Regions from separate parts of the Serratia sp. K1WW1 genome, predicted to be linked through region 1. Evidence: predicted binding sites of a transcription regulator. Region 1 holds the regulator's gene; each other region holds the start of a gene.
What was found. The regulator CRP, encoded in region 1, controls carbon source genes, mostly activating them, when cyclic AMP is high. The targets are predictions, from matches to a motif close to ATGTGANNNNNNTCACAT.

Region 2: msrB (peptide-methionine (R)-S-oxide reductase MsrB) is a predicted target of CRP. The motif match lies at 3,564-3,581, and genes of this name have one in related genera.
Region 3: yrbN (protein YrbN) is a predicted target of CRP. The motif match lies at 2,827-2,844, and genes of this name have one in related genera.
Region 4: adhE (bifunctional acetaldehyde-CoA/alcohol dehydrogenase) is a predicted target of CRP. The motif match lies at 3,947-3,964, and genes of this name have one in related genera.

Annotation. Positions count from the first base shown of each region.
Region 1 is NZ_CM147697.1:5,556,066-5,561,711, reverse strand. It holds gene ACX9GU_RS25330 (YccS/YhfK family putative transporter) at 1-1,781, opposite strand, end outside; gene crp (cAMP-activated global transcriptional regulator CRP) at 1,838-2,470, opposite strand; gene ACX9GU_RS25320 (OsmC family protein) at 2,852-3,259, shown strand; gene ACX9GU_RS25315 (LysR substrate-binding domain-containing protein) at 3,262-4,170, opposite strand; gene ACX9GU_RS25310 (MFS transporter) at 4,363-5,553, shown strand; gene ACX9GU_RS25305 (amidohydrolase) at 5,559-5,646, shown strand, end outside.
Region 2 is NZ_CM147697.1:2,688,360-2,694,005, forward strand. It holds gene yeaG (protein kinase YeaG) at 1-84, opposite strand, end outside; gene ACX9GU_RS12165 (MipA/OmpV family protein) at 578-1,282, shown strand; gene ACX9GU_RS12170 (D-hexose-6-phosphate mutarotase) at 1,403-2,278, opposite strand; gene gapA (glyceraldehyde-3-phosphate dehydrogenase) at 2,362-3,357, opposite strand; gene msrB (peptide-methionine (R)-S-oxide reductase MsrB) at 3,705-4,118, shown strand; gene ACX9GU_RS12185 (YeaC family protein) at 4,183-4,455, shown strand; gene chiD (chitinase ChiD) at 4,497-5,646, opposite strand, start outside.
Region 3 is NZ_CM147697.1:5,361,021-5,366,666, forward strand. It holds gene yedE (selenium metabolism membrane protein YedE/FdhT) at 1-653, opposite strand, end outside; gene ACX9GU_RS24235 (DEAD/DEAH family ATP-dependent RNA helicase) at 792-2,750, opposite strand; gene yrbN (protein YrbN) at 2,740-2,820, opposite strand; gene nlpI (lipoprotein NlpI) at 2,938-3,822, opposite strand; gene pnp (polyribonucleotide nucleotidyltransferase) at 3,952-5,646, opposite strand, start outside.
Region 4 is NZ_CM147697.1:2,716,411-2,722,056, reverse strand. It holds gene oppA (oligopeptide ABC transporter substrate-binding protein OppA) at 1-581, opposite strand, end outside; gene ACX9GU_RS12310 (ABC transporter substrate-binding protein) at 734-2,371, opposite strand; gene ACX9GU_RS12305 (YchE family NAAT transporter) at 3,052-3,696, opposite strand; gene adhE (bifunctional acetaldehyde-CoA/alcohol dehydrogenase) at 4,215-5,646, shown strand, end outside.

The DNA of each region.
Region 1 (5,646 bases):
GTCATCGCATTCAGGTGTTCAACGATAAACTGGTTATGGGTGATCCACAGCCGCATATCAGCCAGATAATTCGATTCAAACCCCGGTTCCTGCATCGCCTGATTGAGTGAGGTAAACAGGGCGTTATGTGCCTGATTGACCTGCATGCGCGTGTAGGCCAGCTCGCTGGGGTCGGGTTCCTGTTCTTCCAGCAAGAGTCGCAGTGCCGTCTGATCGTGCTCCAGAGCCTGATGGGCGTTTTTACGCAGCAGGCCACTCTGCCACTGCGGCCATAGCCAGATCGTGCCGCCAAACACCAGTACGCAGCCGATAAGGGTATCGATCAGGCGGGGAACCAGGAAATGGGTACCGTTCAGCGCCAGGAGCTGCAAGGTGTAGACGGCGGTCACGGTGAAGCCCATCACCGCCAGCCCGTAGTTTTTCCGCAGGATCAGATAGGCCGCCAGGGTGATGGCCAACATGATACTCAGCGTCACGCTTTCCGGCATTTGTAGTTGCAACAGTCCAGCGGCAATCACCAGCCCGGCCAACGTGCCGAGGGCACGGTGCTGGATCCTCACCCGCGTGGCGTTATAGCCGTTTTGACTGACCAGCATGATGGTCAGCAAGATCCAATAGGGTTTTGGCAGGTTGAACAGCATACCCAGGCTGCTGCCTGCCGCCAGAATGACCCCCAGCCTGGCGGCGTTGCGCAGGGCGTTGGATTTAAACGACAGATAGCTCACCACCGCAGGCCAGAAAGGCAGGCGTGACTGATTGGCCATCAGATTGCGGCGGTAAAGTGGGTGCTGAGTGCGTAGCAGGCGCGCGATGCGGCTGAAGTGGTAATAGCAGAACTGCCCAACCGGGTTATCGGCATGCTGTGAGGCCACTTTTTCCAGCGCCGCCAGCTCATTCTTCATGCTGAAACGCGCAGAGTGCCGATGATAGAGAATATCGTCGGCCACAACGCGCAGGCGCGTGGCGATCACCTGGGCGTTGCGGCGGATAATCGCTTCGGCCTGGCTTTGCTCCACCAGCTTTTGCACTTCTTCCGGCAGATGCAGGCTGACGGTGATGTGCTCTTGCAAATCGAGCGCCACCTGAAACGTACGTCGCAGGCGCTTTTGCTCCAGGTTATTGGCATGGGGCAGGAAATTAAGCTGTTGGTATAGCAGACTGATCAGGTCCATCACTTTCTGCTGGCGTTGCAACAGCGGCGGCAGGGCAGTTTCAGGATCGGTGTGCTGCGTCAGTAATGAGTATTTGGCTTCAAAATAGTCGGCCAGCTGCATATACAGCTGGCTTAGAGATTCGCGCATCGGCTGCTCTTTCCACAGCTTGAACCAGGCCCAGGTAAACAGCCCGTACCAGGCGGTGCCGACGATATACAGCAAAGGGGCATGCCAGATTGGCACGGTGCCTACCATGCTGAGGGAAAAGATGGCGGCGACCAATGCGGCTGGTAGCAGGCGTGCGTGCAGCGGGCTGATCTCACCGCTTACGCCGAGCAACAGCGCCATTGCCAGCATCAGCAAGGGTAACGGCAGATCCCACAGCAAGGCTTGTTGCAGCAGAAGGCTACTGAGTGCGAACAGGGAGCCGCCCACGACCAGGCGTTTGAAAAAGCGTTTGTGTGGCGTATCCAGCCCGGCAATGTTGCAGCAGGCGGGCACCAACGAGAACAGCATGCCGAGTTGCAGGTTGCCAATCAGCAAACCAAACGCCACCGGCAGGCACAACACCAGCGTTTGCCGCAGTGCGTAGTTGACTTCCGGGTGGTAGATCAGGCGGCGCCACATGGTTGGCTATTCAGCAGGTAAAGAAACGGCGCATTGCTGCACCGTTTCTCTGGGGATTAACGCGTACCGTACACGACAATGGTTTTGCCGTGCGCGGAGATCAGGTTTTGATCTTCGAGCATTTTCAAAATACGACCGACGGTTTCACGTGAGCAACCGACGATTTGGCCAATTTCCTGGCGGGTGATTTTGATCTGCATGCCGTCTGGGTGAGTCATGGCATCAGGCTGTTTTGCCAGGTTCAGCAAGGTCTGTGCAATGCGGCCGGTAACGTCAAGGAAGGCGAGGTTACCCACTTTCTCTGAGGTGACTTGCAGGCGGTTAGCCATCTGTGCGGACAGGCGCATCAGGATATCCGGGTTAACCTGGATCAACTGGCGGAATTTCTTGTAGGAAATTTCAGCCACTTCACAGGCGGTTTTGGCCCGTACCCAGGCGCTACGCTCCTGGCCTTCTTCAAATAATCCTAGCTCGCCGATGAAATCCCCCTGGTTAAGGTAGGACAGGATCATCTCTTTGCCTTCTTCATCTTTAATCAGCACCGCGACGGAGCCTTTGACGATGTAGTAAAGCGTTTCGGCCTTTTCACCTTGGTGAATAAGCGTACTCTTCGATGGATATTTGTGGATATGGCAATGAGACAGGAACCATTCGAGAGTCGGGTCTGTTTGCGGTTTGCCGAGAACCATTCGCTGTTATCCTCTGTTGTTATCGCTGCCTTGTATCACAGGGGTCAGAGTTCCCTGTAAAACGTGCTTATAGCCCGGTGTTTTAATTGTGGCTATCAACAGGTTTTGAGGCGTGTTATAGAAATACGCTTGTGCTCTAGCATATTAACTTGCAGGGAGAGCTGCAAGCTACATTCTGTTAACAAACCAATATAGGGGCCTTTCCTTGGACATATCCCTGAAATCGGTGACCTGGAAAGAGTTATTGCGGCTCTGTTTGTAGCACAGAGTGAGGCGGGTGTCTTGTGTTGTCTCGCTTCAGCATGATTAGCGTCAGGTTACGTTGCCAGAATGTATGCGAAAGCGTACCCTGTTTTTAAGAAATTAACCGGAGTGTGTAACATGCAGGCAAGAGTTAAGTGGGTAGAAGGGCTGACATTCCTGGGTGAGTCTGCGTCTGGTCACCAGGTTCTGATGGATGGCAACGCAGGCGATAAAGCGCCAAGCCCGATGGAAATGGTGTTGATGTCCGTCGGCGGCTGTAGCGCCATCGATGTGGTGTCGATCCTGCAAAAAGGGCGTAACGATGTGCGTGACTGTGAGGTAAAACTGACCTCCGAGCGTCGTGAAGAAGCACCGCGTCTGTTTACCCATATCAATCTGCATTTTATCGTCACCGGCAAAGGGCTGACCGATAAGATTGTCGAGCGTGCGGTGGATCTTTCTGCCGAGAAATACTGCTCCGTCTCCTTGATGCTGGGTAAAGCCGCCAGCATTACCCACAGCTTCGAAATCCGCGAAGTGGCCTGATCCTACCAAGGGTAGCGCAGGCAGTGTGCACGCAATAAATCAAGAAATCGCCGTGCCGTCACGGTTAGCGGCGATTTCTGTGAATACAGCACGCAATATTGCGCTTGTGGCAAGGTGTCGATAGGCAATGCCACCAGCCGATGCTGCAAATGGAACGGTGCACTCATCGCCCGCGCCACGATAGTCAGATAATCCGCCTCCAGCACCATATTCAAGCCACAGGTCACCGAGTCCGAGCGAATGGGCGAACGGCTCAATTGCTGATAGAAGGTGCCTAATACCGCACGCAACTGCTGGTAATAACCCATATCGGTTTCCGGTAATAACCACTTGGCCTCACGCAGTTCGTCCAGCGAGGTGGCCTGCGCCAGTGGGTGCCCCTGGCGTGCGATAATGCAAAAAGAGGCGTTGAACAGCGGTTCACGCACCAGATCCTCCAGAGGAAGTTCCGGGCTGACGGTACCCACGGCAAAATCCAGGCGGCCTTCGCGCAATGCTGGCAGTAGCGTAGAAAGCTGCGCTTCACGGATTAGGAGATTGGCCTGCGGAAACGGCTGTTTAAAGGCTTCGACCAGTTCCGGTAATACCGTCAGGGCGAGTAGCGAAGAGCAGCCAATGGCGACGTTACCTTGCGAATGCTGATTCAACTGCTGGATCTCGTCGGCGGCGCGCTGCAATTCCTCCAGGATCAACTGCATTCGCAGGGCGAAGGCGCGGCCGGTTTCGGTCAGCGTCATTCCCTGACTGCTGCGATTGATCAACTGGGTTTCCAGGATCTGTTCCAGTTCACGGATGGTGCGGCTCACCGCCGGTTGAGATTGCTCCAGCGCGCGTGCCGCCCCGCGAATACTGCCGCTGCGGATCACCTGCTGGAAGACTTTCAACTGCTGTAACTTCGGTAAATAGCGCATTCCCCACCCTATCAATAAAAAGCATCACCCCTTACAAAATTGTATCTTATGCCGCTCGGCAAAAGGCGATAATTTCAGCGCGTTGATGTAAGTGACTGTTATTAAAACTATAAAGTGACCTGGATCACATTATTAAACTACGCCCGCCACGCTGGTGGGCAGCCTGGGTGATAACTTAAAGGAATATCGGCGATGAAAAATCGTTCGCTAATGATTTTTTTGCTGTTTGTGGGCTATGTCGTGGTGTACATCGATAAAACCGTGATGGGTTTTGCGCTGCTACCTATCGAACGCGAGTTCAATCTACAGCCGGAACAACTGGGCTACGTTACCGGGATGTTTTTCCTGGCGTATTCCCTGTTCCAGATACCGGCGGGCTGGCTCAATGACCGCTTTGGCTTTAAGAAAGTGCTGTGCAGCTCGTTACTGCTGCTGGGGGGATTCGCCCTGTGCTTTGGCATTCTGGGGTTCGGCCTGGGCCTGCTGGTGACGTTCCGCTTCCTGTCCGGCATTGGCCACTCCGGCTATCCGTGTTCCTGCGCCAAGGCGGTGGTGGCGAATTTCCCACTGGAACAGCGCACCTTCGCGCAGTCCATTCTGCTGTCCTCCGCCGGGTTGGCGATGACCGTCGGGCCGCTGGTCGCGGTCTATTGCCTGGATCACATCGGCTGGCGTGGGTCGTTCTCTGCGCTTGGCCTGTTGGCATTCTTGATTGCCGCCTGCATCTTGTGGCTGGTGCCCAATCCGCCACAGGTGGCGCCCGCCAAAGCTGGGGCAGCCGCAGCCAACTATAAGGCTCTGCTGAAAAACCCAATCGTGCTGCTGCTGTTTGTGGCGATTTTCTGTATCAACATCCCGTCGTACGGCCTGATGGCCTGGCTGCCGAAATTCCTGGTACAGCAGCGCGGAATGCCGCTTGACGTCTCCAGCATGGTGGTGGCAGCCGGCGGTCTGGGGATCTGGATCTCCTCACTCGGCACCGGCTGGCTGGTCGGGCGCTACCTGCAAGGGCATGAGCCGTGGGTGATCTTCTTCAGTTCCCTGCTCAGCGCCTTGTGCATCTGGCTGGTGTTTACCAGCGAATCGGCTCTGACGGCCAGCCTGTTCTTGTTCCTGGGTTATATCTTCCTGATGGCCTCGTTCGTCACGGTGTTTACCTTGCCTATGAAGCGCTTGCCTACGGAAGTGATGGGGGCAGCGATGGGGCTGATTAACACCGGCGGCACCTTGGGTGGCTTTGTGGCCCCTATCGCCATGGGATATCTGATCACCATCAGCCACAACTACATGACGACGTTTATCTTTTTGGCACTGGCTATGGTGGTTTCCGGGCTGGTGATCCTGCCATTGGCGGGCAAAGCACGCCAACCGGCACTGAATTAAGGAGTATGCACATGAACATTGAACAACTGATTGACGGTGTGGAACAACAGGTATTGCAGTGGCGGCGTCATATCCATGCGAATCCGGAGTTGT
Region 2 (5,646 bases), 2.9 Mb from region 1:
GCAGATGGAAAGAAATTCCTGCAGTGTGAACTCTTCGTCCTTGGCAGCTTCGTAGCGCTGGCGATAGTGGTCAAATATGTTCATGGCGATGCCCGTCCTTTCGTTATTAGCACAGGTTAAAAAAGGAGCTGGTGTTGGTATTCTGGCTCCCGAAAGCGTGAAGCTATGACTGAGTACAGCAACCCGTATGCCAACTTGGTGCGCTTATTCTCGCGAGTTGCGCTGTATTGCCACTGGGCTCAGCCTAAATTCACCTTCTGATTTTAAGCTTAGTTGCATACTGGAAAATTTCCTGCAAGAGAAAGGGTCTTTTTTAAGTCATTTCAATGACTCAGTTAGGGCGAGGGGCGGCAAATGCCTTGTCTGGCGCGGGTTGCGGCAAAAAACGTCATCTTTTTGCCATCAATAATTCATCTTTGGGTTCTAAGTTATTCGATCTTGGTTGTTTTCTATTGTAAAGATCCGGCAGGCTGGTCGGTTTTCACATAAACTATAGCCGTTAATTACATCTTGTTATCTATGGAAAAAGCCAGTGAAGATATCTAAACTCAAAACGCTAGCAATTATCGCTTCCGCAATGGTTTGTGCGCACAGTGCTCAGGCAGGAAGCTGGTCACTCGGTGCTTCAGCGCTGGTCAGCCCAGATCCTTATCGTGGTTATCAGGATCGTGTCTATCCCGTTCCTATCATCAATTACGATGGCGATGATTTTTACTTCCATACGCTGTTGGCCGGTTACAACCTGTGGAAAGATCAGCAAAATCAGCTGAGCCTGATCGCCTATTATTCACCGTTGCACTATAAGCCAGGCGACAGTGACGACGACCGCATGAAGCAGTTGGACAAGCGCCGTAGCACCATGATGGCCGGTGTTGCCTTTACACATAATGCCGAGTGGGGCTCGATCCGTACGGCCTTCTCTGGCGATATGCTGGACAACAGTAACGGCCTGGTGGGCGATATTGCCTATCTCTATAAGTTCCAGGTGGACTCCTGGAGCTTTGCTCCTGGCATCGGGGTAAACTGGAACAGCTCAAACCAGAACCAATATTACTATGGTATCAATGGTGATGAGTCCCGCCGTAGTACCTTCAACACCTATAAGCCGAGCGATAGCTGGTCGCCATACGTCGAATTGACCAGCAACTATAATATCAACGCTAACTGGAATGCCTTCTTCTCGGGCCGTTATTTGCGCCTGGACAGCGAGGTTAAAAACAGCCCAATGGTGGATAAATCTTATACCGGCATGCTGTGGACGGGTGTGACTTACACCTTCTAAGCGTACGGCGCATTATCTTGGTGCAGTGAGTGCATTGAAAAGGGGCGGAAACGCTCCTTTTGCACATCTATAGTGCGGTGGATGATCAGAAGAGGGGCGAAATGATCCGCCCCAGTTTGATCAGCTATTTTTAATGCTGCGGATTTTCATCGCCAAGCGGGCTGGTTGCTCCCCAGAGGCTATCAGCGGCTTGCTTACGCGCCCGGTTTCAACACACACCATAGTTTTGTAACCGTCGTTTGGCATGTCGGCCATGCTGCAGGAAAGCTCGACGCCTGGGTTCCAGGCGATCACATCACTCATATAGTGATGATTGACCTCAATCGTGCGTTGCAATACCGGGTCCTTGATCAGGCTGCAAGGCGTGGCCTGGGTGTAGATGCGATCGGTTTGCCCGGTAAACTCCAGCTCGCCAACCTGACGAGCCTCGATCCCCTTCGCCACCTTATCGATATAATGCTCGCCCAAACCGGCAACTTTCACCTTGTCGATGTCGCCGATCTGGAAATAGCTGTGCAGAGCGGCGGTAGCCTGGTAGTCACCGTGTGATTCCAGTTCCATCTCGCACTCTTCACCCAGCTTGAAACGGGCGATCAGGGTGAAAGCATGTGGCCACAATTTGCGGGTTTGTTCGTTGTCTTGCAGCGTGAAGGTCAGGATCACGCCGTTTTCATCTTCATCGTGCGCGGTAAGCTGCCACGGCTGATTACGGGCAAAGCCGTGGGATGGGCTACCTGCCGGGCCAAACCAAGGCCAGCAGATCGGTACGCCGCCGCGGATCGCCACGCCGTTTTTGAATGGCGTATTGTTGCTCAGCCAAAGCACCGGTTTATCACCACTTGGCTGCCAGGCCAGCAGATGGGCCCCTTGCAGAGTAATGGCCGCACGGACTTTGGGGTGAGAAACCACCACCACTGGCAGTTCGTCCAGTTGGCGTTGGCTGATAAAAGGGGTGATTTGTTCGCTAACGGGTAGGGTGAAGATTTTTTCATTCATGTTGTTGCCTTCTTTTCGCCGCAAAAACAAATAAAAAGGGCGACACTAATGTCGCCCTCTATAATCAACTGCGCATCAAGCCATTACTTGGAGATGTGAGCGATCAGGTCCAGTACTTTGTTTGAGTAGCCAGTTTCGTTATCGTACCAAGAAACCAGTTTCACAAAGGTGTCGCTCAGCGCGATACCGGCTTTAGCATCGAATACAGAAGTCAGTTTCTCGCCGTTGAAATCGGTAGAAACCACTTCGTCTTCGGTGTAGCCCAGCACGCCTTTCAGCTCGCCTTCTGAAGCGGCTTTGATAGCAGCACAGATTTCTTTGTAAGAAGCTGGTTTTGCCAGACGGGCAGTCAGGTCAACCACAGACACGTTCGGAGTAGGAACGCGGAACGCCATACCGGTCAGTTTGCCGTTCAGTTCTGGGATGACTTTACCTACAGCTTTAGCAGCACCGGTAGAAGAAGGGATGATGTTCTGGGATGCGCCGCGGCCGCCGCGCCAGTCTTTGTGAGACGGGCCATCAACGGTTTTCTGAGTTGCGGTAGTCGCATGCACGGTGGTCATCAGAGCTTCAACGATGCCGAACTTGTCGTTGATTACTTTAGCCAGTGGTGCCAGGCAGTTGGTGGTACAAGAAGCGTTGGAAACGATTTCTTGGCCAGCGTAAGACTTGTGGTTCACGCCCATAACGAACATTGGGGTGTCATCTTTAGATGGGCCAGTCAGAACAACTTTCTTAGCACCTGCAGCGATGTGTTTACGTGCAGTTTCGTCAGTCAGGAACAGGCCAGTTGCTTCAGCAACGACGTCAACGTTGACTTCGTTCCACTTCAGGTTAGCCGGATCTCTTTCTGAGGTACAACGGATGGTTTTGCCGTTAACAACCAGGTGGCCGTCTTTAACTTCTACAGTACCGTCGAAACGGCCGTGAGTAGAGTCATACTTCAGCATGTAAGCCATGTACTCTGCGTCTAACAGGTCGTTGATTGCTACGATTTCGATGTCAGAACGTTCCTGAGCAGCACGGAAAACAATGCGACCGATACGGCCAAAACCGTTGATACCTACTTTGATAGTCATATATTCCACCAGCTATTTGTTAGTGAATAAAAGGTTGGTTGTAAAATTACAAAAACCTTACCGAGCGTCAAGCGGAATCGTGTCAATTCTTGCTGCAAGTCAAACCAGAGGCCAGGTTTTGCACACAAATCGCACATTCCATTTACGTTTGTCCTCCCATCGATATGGGGGCAAACCGCCAAGTATAAAGTCAGCACGTGCAAGATATGTGATCGAAGTCACATATGGCGGCAGCGTAACCTTTATGCCGTACAGTTTAGGCTAAAAAGGCCTGCAGCGTTGTTAATTTTTTGTTATTATTACTCATTGTTTTCGTTGACATTATCCACATTGCGGGAATAGCACAAATGGCTAAAGAGACAACCCCTAAGACACCGCTCACGGAACTGAATGAAATCCAACGTTATGTGACGCAGGAGCGTGGCACCGAAGCCCCCTATAGCGGTAAATTACTGCATAACCAGCGTGAGGGCGTCTACCACTGCCTGTGCTGTAACGCGCCGCTGTTCTTCTCCGCCAGCAAGTTTGATTCCGGCTGCGGCTGGCCCAGCTTCTATCAGCCGGTTTCAGACGATGCTATTCGTTATCTTGATGATAATTCACATAATATGCATCGAGTCGAGATCCGCTGTGGTAACTGCGACGCGCATTTGGGGCACGTATTCCCCGATGGTCCGCAGCCGACTGGCGAACGCTACTGTGTCAACTCCGCGTCACTGAATTTCACCGACGACGAGAATGGCGAGCAGACGGCAGGTTAAGCTGTAACTAAACCAACAAAATCGATTCAGCTAATTATTCATCCGTGGGTGAGGAAATGCTCTGATGGAAGTAAAAGATCTGATTGCGGCCATGACGCCGGAAATCTACCAGCGGCTGGTGCTGGCCGTGGAACTGGGCAAATGGCCTGATGGGGTGGCACTGACGCCAGAGCAGAAAGAACACAGCCTGCAGGCGGTGATGCTGTGGCAGTCGATGAACAATGCGGACCCACAACATATGAGCATTGGCACCGACGGGCAAATCGTGATGAAAAGCAAACAGGAGCTGAAGCAGCAGTTTATGGCCGAGCCGTTGGCCAAGCTGAAGCCGCAGTAACCTGTTGCTGGCAGGGCGATGTTGCCATCGCCCTGAAGGTTTTACTGCTTCTGTGGGCTCAAGCCTAAGCTTTCGGCTAGCTGGTGGGCCAGGCGGTTGTTATCGTCCGCGCCATACTCCCAGAACATCGCCCCTCCCAATCCTTTGCTCTTAATGTACTCGGCCTTGATGGCTACCGAGCGCGGGTTTTCATAGCTAATCGCGAACAGCGGCTTTCCTGCGGATGACTTCATCATCAGATAGGGCACCTTGGCCTCGTTATCCCAATGCGCGTTGAAGCGCCGTTGTGGGTCTTTCAGCATCTTGTTCACGATATCGTTGTACTTGATGTAACTGTCTTTATCCAAATCCACGCCCAGCGACTTGAAGACGTCTTTTTCACGTGTGGTGAAATAGGGCTGGGTGACGGGATGCTTGGCCGCATCTGCCACATCCCAATCAATACCCGGCTCGGTGGCGCGTTTAGGTACCCGGCCATAGAAACCGATCCCCAGATTGAGCTGAGCTGGCTTCAGCCCGGCGGCCAGATAGTTGTTGACCACAAAGTCGGCGCTGTACTTGTCGGCGGCGGCCACGGTTGGCCATTGTTTGGAGTCATAGAGATTGGAGTTGAAATACTGGGTACCGTACGCCATGTCGTAGGTCATCAGATTGATGTAGTCCAGATAGGGCGCGATAGCCTTAACGTCCACCCATTCCTGCGGACTTTTGACGTTGGCTCCCACGGCAATGGTCAGCAGTTTTTCTTTACCCAACGCCTGATGCAGTTCGCTCAGCAAGGCGGTGAAGTTGGCTCGGTCAGTGGGTTCGCTTTCTACCAATCCCCAGGCACCGTTAACCGGGTATTCCCAATCCAGATCGATACCATCTAGCTGATACTTGGCAATCACCTCCTGCACCGAACGAATAAACACCGCCCGGCTTTCCGGTGTGGCTGCCGCGCCGGAGAACCCACGAGCTCCCCATCCGCCAACGGACAGCAAAACCTTCAGCGCCGGATTTTGCTGGCGCAATACGGGTAATAGCTTTAAGTCTGCTTCGACTTTAGGGGAGAGATAGATTTGGTGCAGGCGAGAGGGATCTTTCAGTGCCGGGTTGGTTTCCTCTTTTTCAGCGTTATAAATCAGGCCAAAAGAGTAGTTTAGGTGGGTGATCTGGCTGACGTCCAGTTGGTTGATATCACCGCCTGGC
Region 3 (5,646 bases), 200 kb from region 1:
GCATCAAACAACGTCCATAATGACCAAGCCACCGTGAGGCAGAAAATCACCATTCCCAAACGGAAACGACGGCGTGCCTGCTCGGGTTTTTGCGTCAACGGTGAGGCCGCTTTCACTCTTTGCAGCTTGACCGGAATACGGAACATCGGCAGCAAGGTGAATTTGGCACCGAAGTAAGAACCCGCCGCCGTTGCCAGCGCAAAAAACCAGGCATGCAGCGAGAACTGTGGAATACCGGTGAAGAAGGCCGCCAGGTTACACCCCATCGCCAAACGCGCACCAAAACCGGCGATGATGCCGCCAAGCAACGCCTGTGCAATGCGGATGCGGTGCTGTGGCATACGTAATTTGATGTTGTTGGCCCACAGCGCGGCGGCGATACAACCCGCAAACATACCGATTATCATGCGTCCATCGATACGATCGAGTGGTGTGCCCTGTAGGCCGATCACCTTAAAGTAGCCCCACTGCTCGGGGTGGAAACCAAACCACTGCAAGATATGGCCGCCCCAACGGGTAAATTCACCGGTTACCGCCCAGAAGGTGCCGGTCATACCGAAATAGTAGGTCGAGAGGATCCCGGCTGCGATCACCGCCGGTAAAGGCGCCCAAAAGCGCACCAGGTATTGAGATTTGAATTGTTGCCAGTTCACGGCAGCTCCTGTGCATCCGTAAGATAAACCTTGCGAATGATACGCCCTTTAGCGGCTTTAACTGAGATGTCAGGCAAAAAAAAACCAGTCCGAAGACTGGTTTCTAAGCTGATTAACCGTATACGGTCAAATCAACGCTTATGCATCACCGAAACGGCGACGTGGTGCGGCAGGAGCTGCTGCATCGTCACGGCGTGGTGCTGGCTTGTCACGGTTGAAGTTACCGCCACGGCGTTCGCCACCGGCAGCATTACCGCCTTCACGGCGCTCACCGAAAGAACGACGTGGTGCTGGTGCACCTTCACGACGCTCGCCGTTGAATGGACGGGCACCGCCACGGCGCTCACCACCGTTACCACCGGCAGGACGCTCACGACGTTCATGCGGCTGTGCATCGCCCAGCAGTTGCATATTCATCGGCTTGTTCAGAATGCGGGTGCGAGTGAAGTGATTCAGGATCTCGCCCGGCATGCCTTTTGGCAGCTCGATGGTGGAGTGGGAAGCAAACAGCTTGATGTTACCGATGTAACGGCTGCTGATGTCACCTTCGTTAGCGATCGCGCCAACGATATGACGAACTTCCACGCCGTCATCACGGCCAACTTCAATGCGGTACAGCTGCATTTCACCCACGTCACGGCGTTCGCGACGTGGACGCTCAGCGCCACCATCACGGCTGTCTGGACGTGCGTCACGACGACGGTCGTTGCTACGCTCGCCACCGCGATCATCACGGTCGTTGAACTCACGACGTTGACGCGGTTTGAACACTGGATCTGGTGGCAGGATCAGAGGACGTTCGCCCTGTGCCATTTTCAGCAGTGCAGCGGCTAACGTTTCCATATCCAGATCTTCACCCGGCTGCAGCTTAGCCAGCAGCGCACGGTACATATCCAGATCGCTGCTTTCCAGCTGCTGCTGAACTTTAGCGGCAAACTTGGCCAGGCGGCGCTCACCCAGCAGATCTGCGTTTGGCAGCTCGACTTCAGGGATGGTCAGCTTCATGGTGCGTTCGATGTTGCGCAGCAGGCGGCGTTCGCGGTTTTCGACGAACAGCAGCGCGCGGCCAGCACGGCCAGCACGACCGGTACGGCCGATACGGTGAACGTAAGACTCTGAATCCATAGGGATATCATAGTTTACTACCAGGCTGATACGCTCAACGTCCAGACCACGAGCGGCAACGTCGGTGGCGATCAGAATATCCAGACGGCCACTTTTCAGACGCTCCAGGGTCTGCTCACGCAGCGCCTGGTTCATGTCACCGTTCAGTGCGGCGCTGTTGTAACCGCTGCGCTCCAGCGCTTCAGCCACTTCCAGGGTCGCATTTTTGGTACGCACGAAGATGATCGCCGCGTCAAAATCTTCCGCTTCCAGGAAACGCACCAGCGCTTCGTTTTTACGCATGCCCTGCACGGTCCAGTAGCTCTGGCTGATGTCTGGACGAGTAGTGATGCTGGACTGAATGCGCACTTCCTGTGGATCTTTCATGAAGCGACGGGTAATACGACGGATCGCTTCCGGCATGGTCGCAGAGAACAGCGCGGTCTGATGTTCAGCCGGGATCTCCGCCATGATGGTTTCTACGTCTTCGATAAAGCCCATGCGCAGCATTTCGTCGGCTTCGTCCAGAACCAGGCCTTTCAGGCCAGAAAGGTTCAGGGTGCCACGTTTCAGGTGATCCAGCAGACGGCCTGGGGTCCCTACTACGATTTGCGGGCCCTGACGCAGAGCGCGCAGCTGCACGTCATAACGTTGGCCACCGTACAGGGCCACCACGTTAACGCCATGCATGTGCTTGGAGAAATCGGTCATGGCTTCAGCTACCTGAACCGCCAGTTCGCGGGTTGGAGCCAGTACCAGGATTTGTGGTGCTTTCAGGGCTGCATCGAGGTTGTGCAGCAGGGGCAGCGAGAACGCCGCAGTTTTACCACTACCGGTCTGCGCCATGCCCAGCACGTCGCGACCGTTCAACAGGTGAGGAATACACTCAGCCTGGATCGGTGATGGTTTTTCGTAGCCCAGATCGGTCAGGGCAGCAATGATAGGAGCAGACAGCCCCAGGTCAGCAAAAGAGGTTTCAAGCTCAGTAGTCATGTACACGTGCCTCATTAATAATGGCAGCCAGTCTACATAACTCGTCGAGAAAATTTTCAGTCATTTTCATTGAAAAGTGTGAACCGGCTCAAATTAGATTATAAAACAGACAAAAAAGCCCTCGCCCGTTAAGGCGATTACTTTGGTCAAAAAACCAATGTAAATCAGGCTGATAAGTGTCCGTCAGCTATTGCTGGTCCGATTCCGATAGGTCGTCTTGTTCTTGGCCCAACAGCGCCAATTCCAACAATGCATAGCGGTGCTCAACAAAGTTATGAACGTTGTTAGCCACCGTCAGTTTGAACAGCGCCGAAGCGGTGTCCTTGTCCCCCAGACTTAGGTAGTGCTTACCTAAATAGAAGTCAGTTTCACTGAGATGCTCAGCGAGCGAAGTGTTATCCGTTGCATCTGCCTTGAGGCGTTCCATCAGCGTTTTTTCGCTGATTTTGCCCAGGTAGAATTCGACAATATTCCATCCCCATTGCCCTCTGTCCGATTTGTCATAACGCTGCTGGAGCGAGACGGTAGCCATCTTGGGATCGATTTCTCGTTCCACCAGATAAAGCCACAGCGAACGGAAGGGATCGTTTGGGTCGTCTTGATAAAACGCCTGCAGATCATCCTGCGCCAACGGGAAGCGGCCGCCATAATACAGTGCGATGCCCCGGTTTAAACGCGCGTAATTGTAAGTTGGATCAAGCTCTAGTACAGAATCAAACGCTTCATAGGCAGCATCAAAATTGCCTGCCTGCGTTAAGTAAATGCCCAGGTAGTTGAAAACTTCTGGCATATCAGGACGTATCGCTAGCGCTTGTGAAAAGTCATTGCGCGCTAGAGCACGTAAACCAAGACTATCATACAGCACACCGCGCTCATATAAAAGCTGTGCTCGCTCATCGTCCGTTAATGCCCGGCTGGCAAGTATTTGTTCCATGCGCGCCAGGATCACTTCCTGCTGCAGTGTAGGCTGCAACGGAATAGCCAGAACTTCGTCTTTACGCCAATCATGGTTGCTGCATCCTGCCAGCAATAGTGCTGTCGCAACGTAACACCAGCGCAAGAAAGGCTTCATTTCCCACTCCCGAAGACAAACATTGGATGAACGTCCTGTCCTCCGCTTGCTAATACGCGAGTATCCTACCCACGCGATAAGGACAGCCCCCAACCCTAACGGCAGGGAGCTGTAAAACTGCTGATACAGTTATTCTGCTTCTGGTGCAGGAGCCGCAGCGGATTCTGGTGCTGTAGCTTCTTTGATGCTCAGGCGCACACGGCCCTGGCGATCAACTTCCATTACCTTAACCGGTACTTCCTGACCCATCTGCAGATAGTCGGTCACTTTCTCAACGCGCTTGTCGGCGATTTGAGAGATGTGCACCAGGCCTTCTTTACCGCCGCCGATGGCCACGAAGGCACCAAAATCAACGATACGGGTCACTTTACCCTGATACACACGGCCAACTTCGATCTCAGCGGTGATCTCTTCGATGCGGCGGATAGCGAACTTCGCCTTGTCGCCGTCGGTTGCAGCAATCTTCACTGTACCGTCATCTTCAATTTCGATGGTGGTGCCAGTTTCTTCGGTCAACGCACGGATGACTGAGCCGCCTTTACCGATCACATCTTTGATCTTGTCTGGATTGATCTTGATGGTGTGAATACGCGGTGCGAACTCAGAGATATCGCCACGTGGCGTGCTGATAGCCTGTTCCATCACGCCCAGAATGTGCAGACGCGCACCCTTGGCCTGGTTCAGAGCCACCTGCATGATTTCGCGGGTGATACCTTCAATTTTAATGTCCATCTGCAGCGCGGTGATACCATCGCGGCTACCGGCCACTTTGAAGTCCATGTCGCCCAGGTGATCTTCGTCACCCAGAATATCAGACAGTACCACAAAGTTTTCTTCTTCTTTCACCAGGCCCATTGCGATACCCGCAACGGCGGCCTTGATTGGCACACCTGCGTCCATCAGTGCCAGAGAAGCACCACAAACGGAAGCCATTGAAGAAGAACCGTTGGATTCGGTGATTTCAGACACCACACGTACGGTGTACGGGAAATCTTCTGGTTTAGGCATCATAGCTAAAACGCCACGTTTTGCCAGACGACCATGGCCGATTTCACGACGCTTCGGTGAACCTACCATGCCGGTTTCACCAACAGAGTACGGAGGGAAGTTGTAGTGGAACAGGAAGCTGTCGGTTTTCTCGCCCATCAGCTCGTCGATGTTCTGTGCGTCACGCGCGGTACCCAGAGTGGCGGTAACCAGCGCCTGAGTTTCACCACGGGTGAACAGTGCAGAACCGTGGGTACGTGGCAGAACGCCAGTGCGCACGTCCAGACCACGGATCATGTCTTTCTCACGGCCATCGATACGCGGCTCGCCACGCAGCACACGGCTACGTACGACGTTTTTCTCAACGGTACCCAGGATGTCCTGAATTTCAGACGCGTCCAGAGTTTCGTCTTGCGCCAGCAGAGTTTCCACTACGCTGTCTTTGATCGCATCAACCTGAGCGTAACGCTCTTGTTTTTCGGTGATGTGGTAAGCATCGCCCAGACGGCTTTCGGCCAGCTCAGCTACGCGCGCATGCAGCGCTTCGTTAACTGCTGGTGCCTGCCAATCCCACTTCGGCTTGCCAGCTTCGGCAACCAGAGCGTTAATGTTTTCGATAACGATTTGCTGTTGGTCATGGCCAAACACGACTGCGCCCAGCATCTGATCTTCGCTCAGCACGTCAGCTTCGGATTCCACCATCAGTACTGCACCAGCGGTACCGGCAACCACCAGATCCAGGCTGCTTTCTTTCAGCTCATCGGTAGTTGGGTTCAGTACGTACTGATTGTTGATATAACCCACGCGTGCAGAACCGATTGGGCCATTGAACGGAAT
Region 4 (5,646 bases), 2.8 Mb from region 1:
GGCTTCATGGCGTAGTGCGGAGTCATTTCTACCAGATACGGCACCGGCTCGGTCAGCGTCACCTGGAAGGTATGATCGTCGATGGCCTTCACGCCCAACGTCGATTTGTCTTTTTTACCCGCGATGATGTCATCCACGTTTTCTACGTGGGCATACTGCAGATAGCTGGCATAAGGAGAGGCCGTTTTCGGGTCGACCAAACGCTGCCAGCTATACACGAAGTCTTGTGCCGTTACCGGCTCACCGTTCGACCATTTGGCATCTTTACGCAGGTGGAAGGTCCACACTTTGAAATCTTGGTTATCCCAGCTTTCTGCTGCACCCGGCACCACTGAACCGTCCGGGCTGTTGTTGGCCAACCCTTCCATCAGATCGCGAGTGACGTTGTTTTCAGGCACGCCTTCGATCTTGTGCGGATCCAGGGATTGTACTTCGGAACCATTGTTCTTAACGATTTCCTGCTTGTCTGCCAGCTGAACGCCCGCTGGCACATCGGCCGCAAAAGCAGTTCCTGCCGCCGTCAAGCCTAGCGCCGCAATAATGCCTGCTGCCAGCAGGGACTTCTTCGTGATGTTGGTCATGTGGTTAAACTCCAGTTTTTATTATCACAACTCCGTCGTGGGAGCTGCGTTGCCCGTTAACCGGGGGTTGCTATGGCTGGACGCCGTGGAACGAAACGACGCTGCCTTTCCTGTGTATTACCGGCTGCTATCACCGCCGGTAACACCCTTCATTACGGTTTGATGATGTAAAAGTTTTTCAGATCGATATAGTCTTGCGGATCTTTGCCGGTGAAACCGCCAACCGTAGGTTTGACCAGGCGCGCACTGACCCGATAATAAACCGGGACCAGCGCAGAATCTTTATCCAGCAAGGCCTCCGCCTGCTGATAAATCGCCCCGCGTGCAGCGGCGTCCGGCGCTTGCAGGGTGCTGGCCATCAGCGCATCGAACGCCGGGCTTTTATAGAAGAAAGTGTTATTGCTGCTGTTGGAAAGCAGCATATTCAGAAACGCGCTCGGTTCGTTGTAATCGCCGCACCAGGTGGCACGGGCCACATCAAACTGCCCTTCATGGCGGCTCTGCAGCGAGGTTTTCCATTCCTGATTTTGCAATGTGACCTGTGCGCCAAGGTTCTTCTTCCACATTGAGGCAGCAGCGATGGCCTGCTGCTTATTTTGATCGGAGGTGTTGTACAACAAGGTAAACTTGAGCGGTTTCTCAGCGGTGAACCCGGCCTGCGCCAGCAGTTTCTTCGCTTCTTCGTTGCGTTTTTCCTGCGTCCACCCTGCCCATTCAGGCTGGCTGAAGTTGCCCCCCTCGGTAAAGGTTGGCGTAAAGCTGTAGGCCGGAATTTGGCCCTGGCCCATGATCTTGTTGGCAATAATGTCGCGGTCCAGCGTCAACTTGACTGCCGCACGCACGCGCTCGTCGGTAAACGGCGCACGCTGATTGTTGATCTCGTAATAGAAGGTGCACAGGTAAGGGTTAACGTGCAACTGTTCCGGGATCTCGCGTTTCATTTTGGCGTACAGGTTCGGTGGGATGGCACTATTAGTAATATCGATTTCACCGCTGCGGTAACGGTTAATGTCGCTGACTTCGGAAGACAACGGCAGGAACGTGGCCTGCTCGATCACCGTGTTGCTGTTATTCCAGTAGCTCGGGCTGCGTTCGAGCACGATACGTTCATTGACGACCCACTCGGATAAGCGATATGCCCCGTTGCCCACGTAGTTTTGTGGCAGTGTCCACTTATCGCCAAATTTCTCAACCACGGACTGTTTCACCGGTTTCATTGAGGTATGGGACAGCATGCTGACAAAATAGGGCACCGGCTCGCTGAGCGTCACCTTCAACGTTTTATCATCAATGGCGCTGACACCAAGCGATTCAGGCGGTTTCTTACCGGCAAGAATAGCGTCAATATTCTCAATTCGGGCGTATTGCAGATAGCTGGCATAAGGGGAACCGGTCTTGGGATCCGCCAGCCGCTGCCAGCTGTAAACGAAATCCTGCGCGGTCACCGGAGAGCCATCACTCCATACCGCCCCTGGACGCAGGTGGAAGGTCCACGTCTGGTAATCGGTATTTTCCCAGCGTTCCGCCACTGCAGGAGCCAGATGACCATTGGCATCGGTGCTGACCACCCCTTCTAGCAGGTTGAGGATAATATTGCTCTCAGGCGTTCCTTCGACCTTATGCGGATCCAACGAAGCGACTTCTGAACCGTTGTTGATCACCATGCGCTGAAGTGGTGCCAATTGCACACCGTCCGGTACCTCTACGGCCTGCAGGTTTTGGCTGGCGATCATCCCCAACACGGCGGCGATGATAACGGCCAACGGTTGATGCTTCGTGGTTTGCGGCATACTACAGGCTCCTTTTCACGGCTAAGCAATAATTGTGAAATAGTTATCAAGCGGGCTAAATATACGGATACCAGCAAAAATCATTCCTACCTGGCGCGTCAAAGATAAGATTTTTCCTTCTGACAAGTTGCTCGGAAATTAGCAGAAGCAAAAATTCATAGCCAATATTTTTTACAGAAATGTTAAGCATTTCTCTTTTATTATCCCATAGCCCTACAGACACCTAGCCTTCCCACCGGCCCATAAATGGATTAATCTTATGATTTTATTGGATAAATTTAGGATTAATTTTTAACCTTTTCATCCCGGATGAAAAAAACCACTCAAAAGAAACATTCAGTTAACAAAAACGCCGTTCAGAGAATAAACACCTGCCTATGCGTGGTTAATCACTAATAACACCTGTGTGAAACGGAGACAAGCCCTACAGAATGATGTGATTAAATTAACAACAGTTTTCCCCACAGGGAGACAAAAACCCCGGTCACGCGGATTTTAAAAGTGGAGAAAATAACATCTTGATGCTTTATCAACCGATAAAGTGAGATTTGTGCCACAGGGTGGGGCAATAGAATAAAAAGCAGGCAGGTTATGCACTTTAATAATGCATCGCCTGAGATAATTTGAAAAATTAAAAATAACTTAAGCCGCAAACGGGGTTGTCCGCGGCTTTATTAAGGTTATAACAACCCAGGGAAAATGGCTTTGATCCCGGTAACAATAAATTCGATCCCCAGCGCCATCAACAATAACCCCATGATACGGGTAATGACGTTGATGCCAGTTTGCCCCAGCAGACGCACCAGCAGCGGAGCTGCCCGGAACAATAGCCAGCAACAGAAAGCGAACAAGGCGATCGCCACGGTAAAACCTAACAGGTTCTGCCAGCTGTGGTAACGAGAGCTCCAGACAATGGTGGAACTGATGGCACCCGGCCCGGCCATCAGCGGCAGCGCCAAGGGAACAACCCCGATGCTTTCACGGATCGCGCTCTCTGACTTTTCCTGCTTGTTCTGTTTGTCTTCACCCAGCTTGCCGCTGATCATCGACATGGCGATGGTCACCACCAGAATGCCGCCGGCAATACGGAAAGAATCGATGGAGATACCAAACATACGCAATATGCCCTCGCCCAGGAACAGCGAGGTCCACAAAATAATCGCCACCGACAGGTTAGCCGTCAGGTTGGTTTTGTTACGCCCGACCTCGGCCTGATAGCTGGTCATGCTGATAAACACCGGCAGAATACCTACCGGGTTGACCAGCGCAAACAGGCCGACAAAGAACTTGATGTAGCCGGAAAAATCCAACAGAGATTGGCCCACGAAAAACTCCGCATAAATAGCTGTATAAAGAGACACTGCCGATGCGCGCTAATGTAATGGAATTGCGCCAGCTAATCCATCCACTCGGCCAGCATTTTTCCCTACTCCAACAGAATGTTACAAAACAATTCGCCATTGTTAATGCTTTGTGTGCGGTATGCTGTTATCAAGTATCATCGCGTCATCATCAAACACTTTGTTGATAATCACTCTCAACAACCGCAAGCTGAAAGGTGTCAGCTTGCAATTTTTATGATGTACATCACAAAATATCTACTCAGGAATAGTTAAGCTCTTAGTCGTAGTCAAAAGGGAGTACGAGGTATGGATACCGTTTCTGTCTCGCTTGCCTACTACCAACTTGCACTTGGTAAAGCTCTTTAAGTAAATCAGCAGTATGGGTCGCTAACTGCGGGAAAAGTCTCATGATCTCACAGACGCCTTCCTGACAGATGTCTATACTAGTTCCTCGAACGGCTTATTTACTGAAAGAGTTTAACATTTATCAGGAGAGCATCATGGCTGTAACGAATGTCGCTGAATTGAACGAGCTAGTTGCACGTGTCAAAAAAGCCCAGCGCGAGTATGCCAACTTCTCACAAGAGCAAGTTGATAAGATCTTCCGCGCCGCTGCCCTCGCCGCCGCAGATGCCCGTATTCCTCTGGCTAAAATGGCCGTTGAAGAATCTGGCATGGGTATCGTTGAAGACAAAGTCATCAAAAACCACTTCGCTTCCGAATACATCTATAACGCCTATAAAGACGAAAAAACCTGCGGGATCCTCTCCGAAGACGACACTTTCGGTACCATCACCATTGCAGAGCCAATTGGCCTGATTTGCGGTATCGTACCAACCACCAACCCAACTTCTACCGCGATCTTCAAAGCGCTGATCAGCCTGAAAACCCGTAACGGCATTATCTTCTCTCCGCACCCACGTGCCAAGAACGCCACCAACAAAGCCGCAGACATCGTGCTGCAGGCTGCCATTGCGGCTGGCGCGCCAAAAGACATCGTCGGTTGGATCGACCAGCCAACGGTGGAACTGTCCAATCAGCTGATGCATCACCCAGACATCAACCTGATCCTGGCAACCGGTGGCCCAGGCATGGTTAAAGCTGCTTACAGCTCTGGTAAACCCGCTATCGGTGTTGGTGCCGGTAACACTCCAGTTGTCGTCGATGAAACTGCCGATATCAAACGCGTTGTTGCTTCTATCCTGATGTCAAAAACCTTCGACAGCGGTGTGATCTGTGCGTCTGAACAGTCCGTGATTGTGGTGGATTCCGCATACGATGCAGTGCGCGCACGCTTCGCTTCCCACGGCGGCTACATGCTGCAGGGCAAAGAGCTGAAAGCCGTTCAGGACATCATCCTGAAAAACGGTGGCCTCAACGCCGCTATCGTTGGCCAGTCTGCACCAAAAATCGCTGAAATGGCCGGTATCAAAGTGCCAGCCAACACCAAAATCCTGATCGGTGAAGTGAAACTGGTTGACGAATCTGAGCCGTTTGCTCATGAAAAACTGTCACCAACCCTGGCGATGTACCGGGCCAAAGACTTTGAAGACGCCGTCAGCAAAGCCGAGAAACTGGTCGCCATGGGCGGTATCGGTCACACCTCTTGTCTGTACACCGATCAAGATAACCAGACTGCACGCGTGGAATATTTTGGCGACAAAATGAAAACCGCACGTATTCTGATCAACACCCCGGCTTCTCAAGGGGGTATCGGTGACCTGTACAACTTTAAACTCGCTCCGTCACTGACGTTGGGCTGCGGTTCCTGGGGTGGTAACTCCATCTCTGAAAACGTCGGTCCAAAACATTTGATCAACAAGAAAACTGTAGCGAAGCGAGCAGAAAACATGTTGTGGCACAAACTTCCTAAATCAATCTACTTCCGCCGTGGCTCACTGCCAATCGCGCTGGAAGAAGTGGCTACCGACG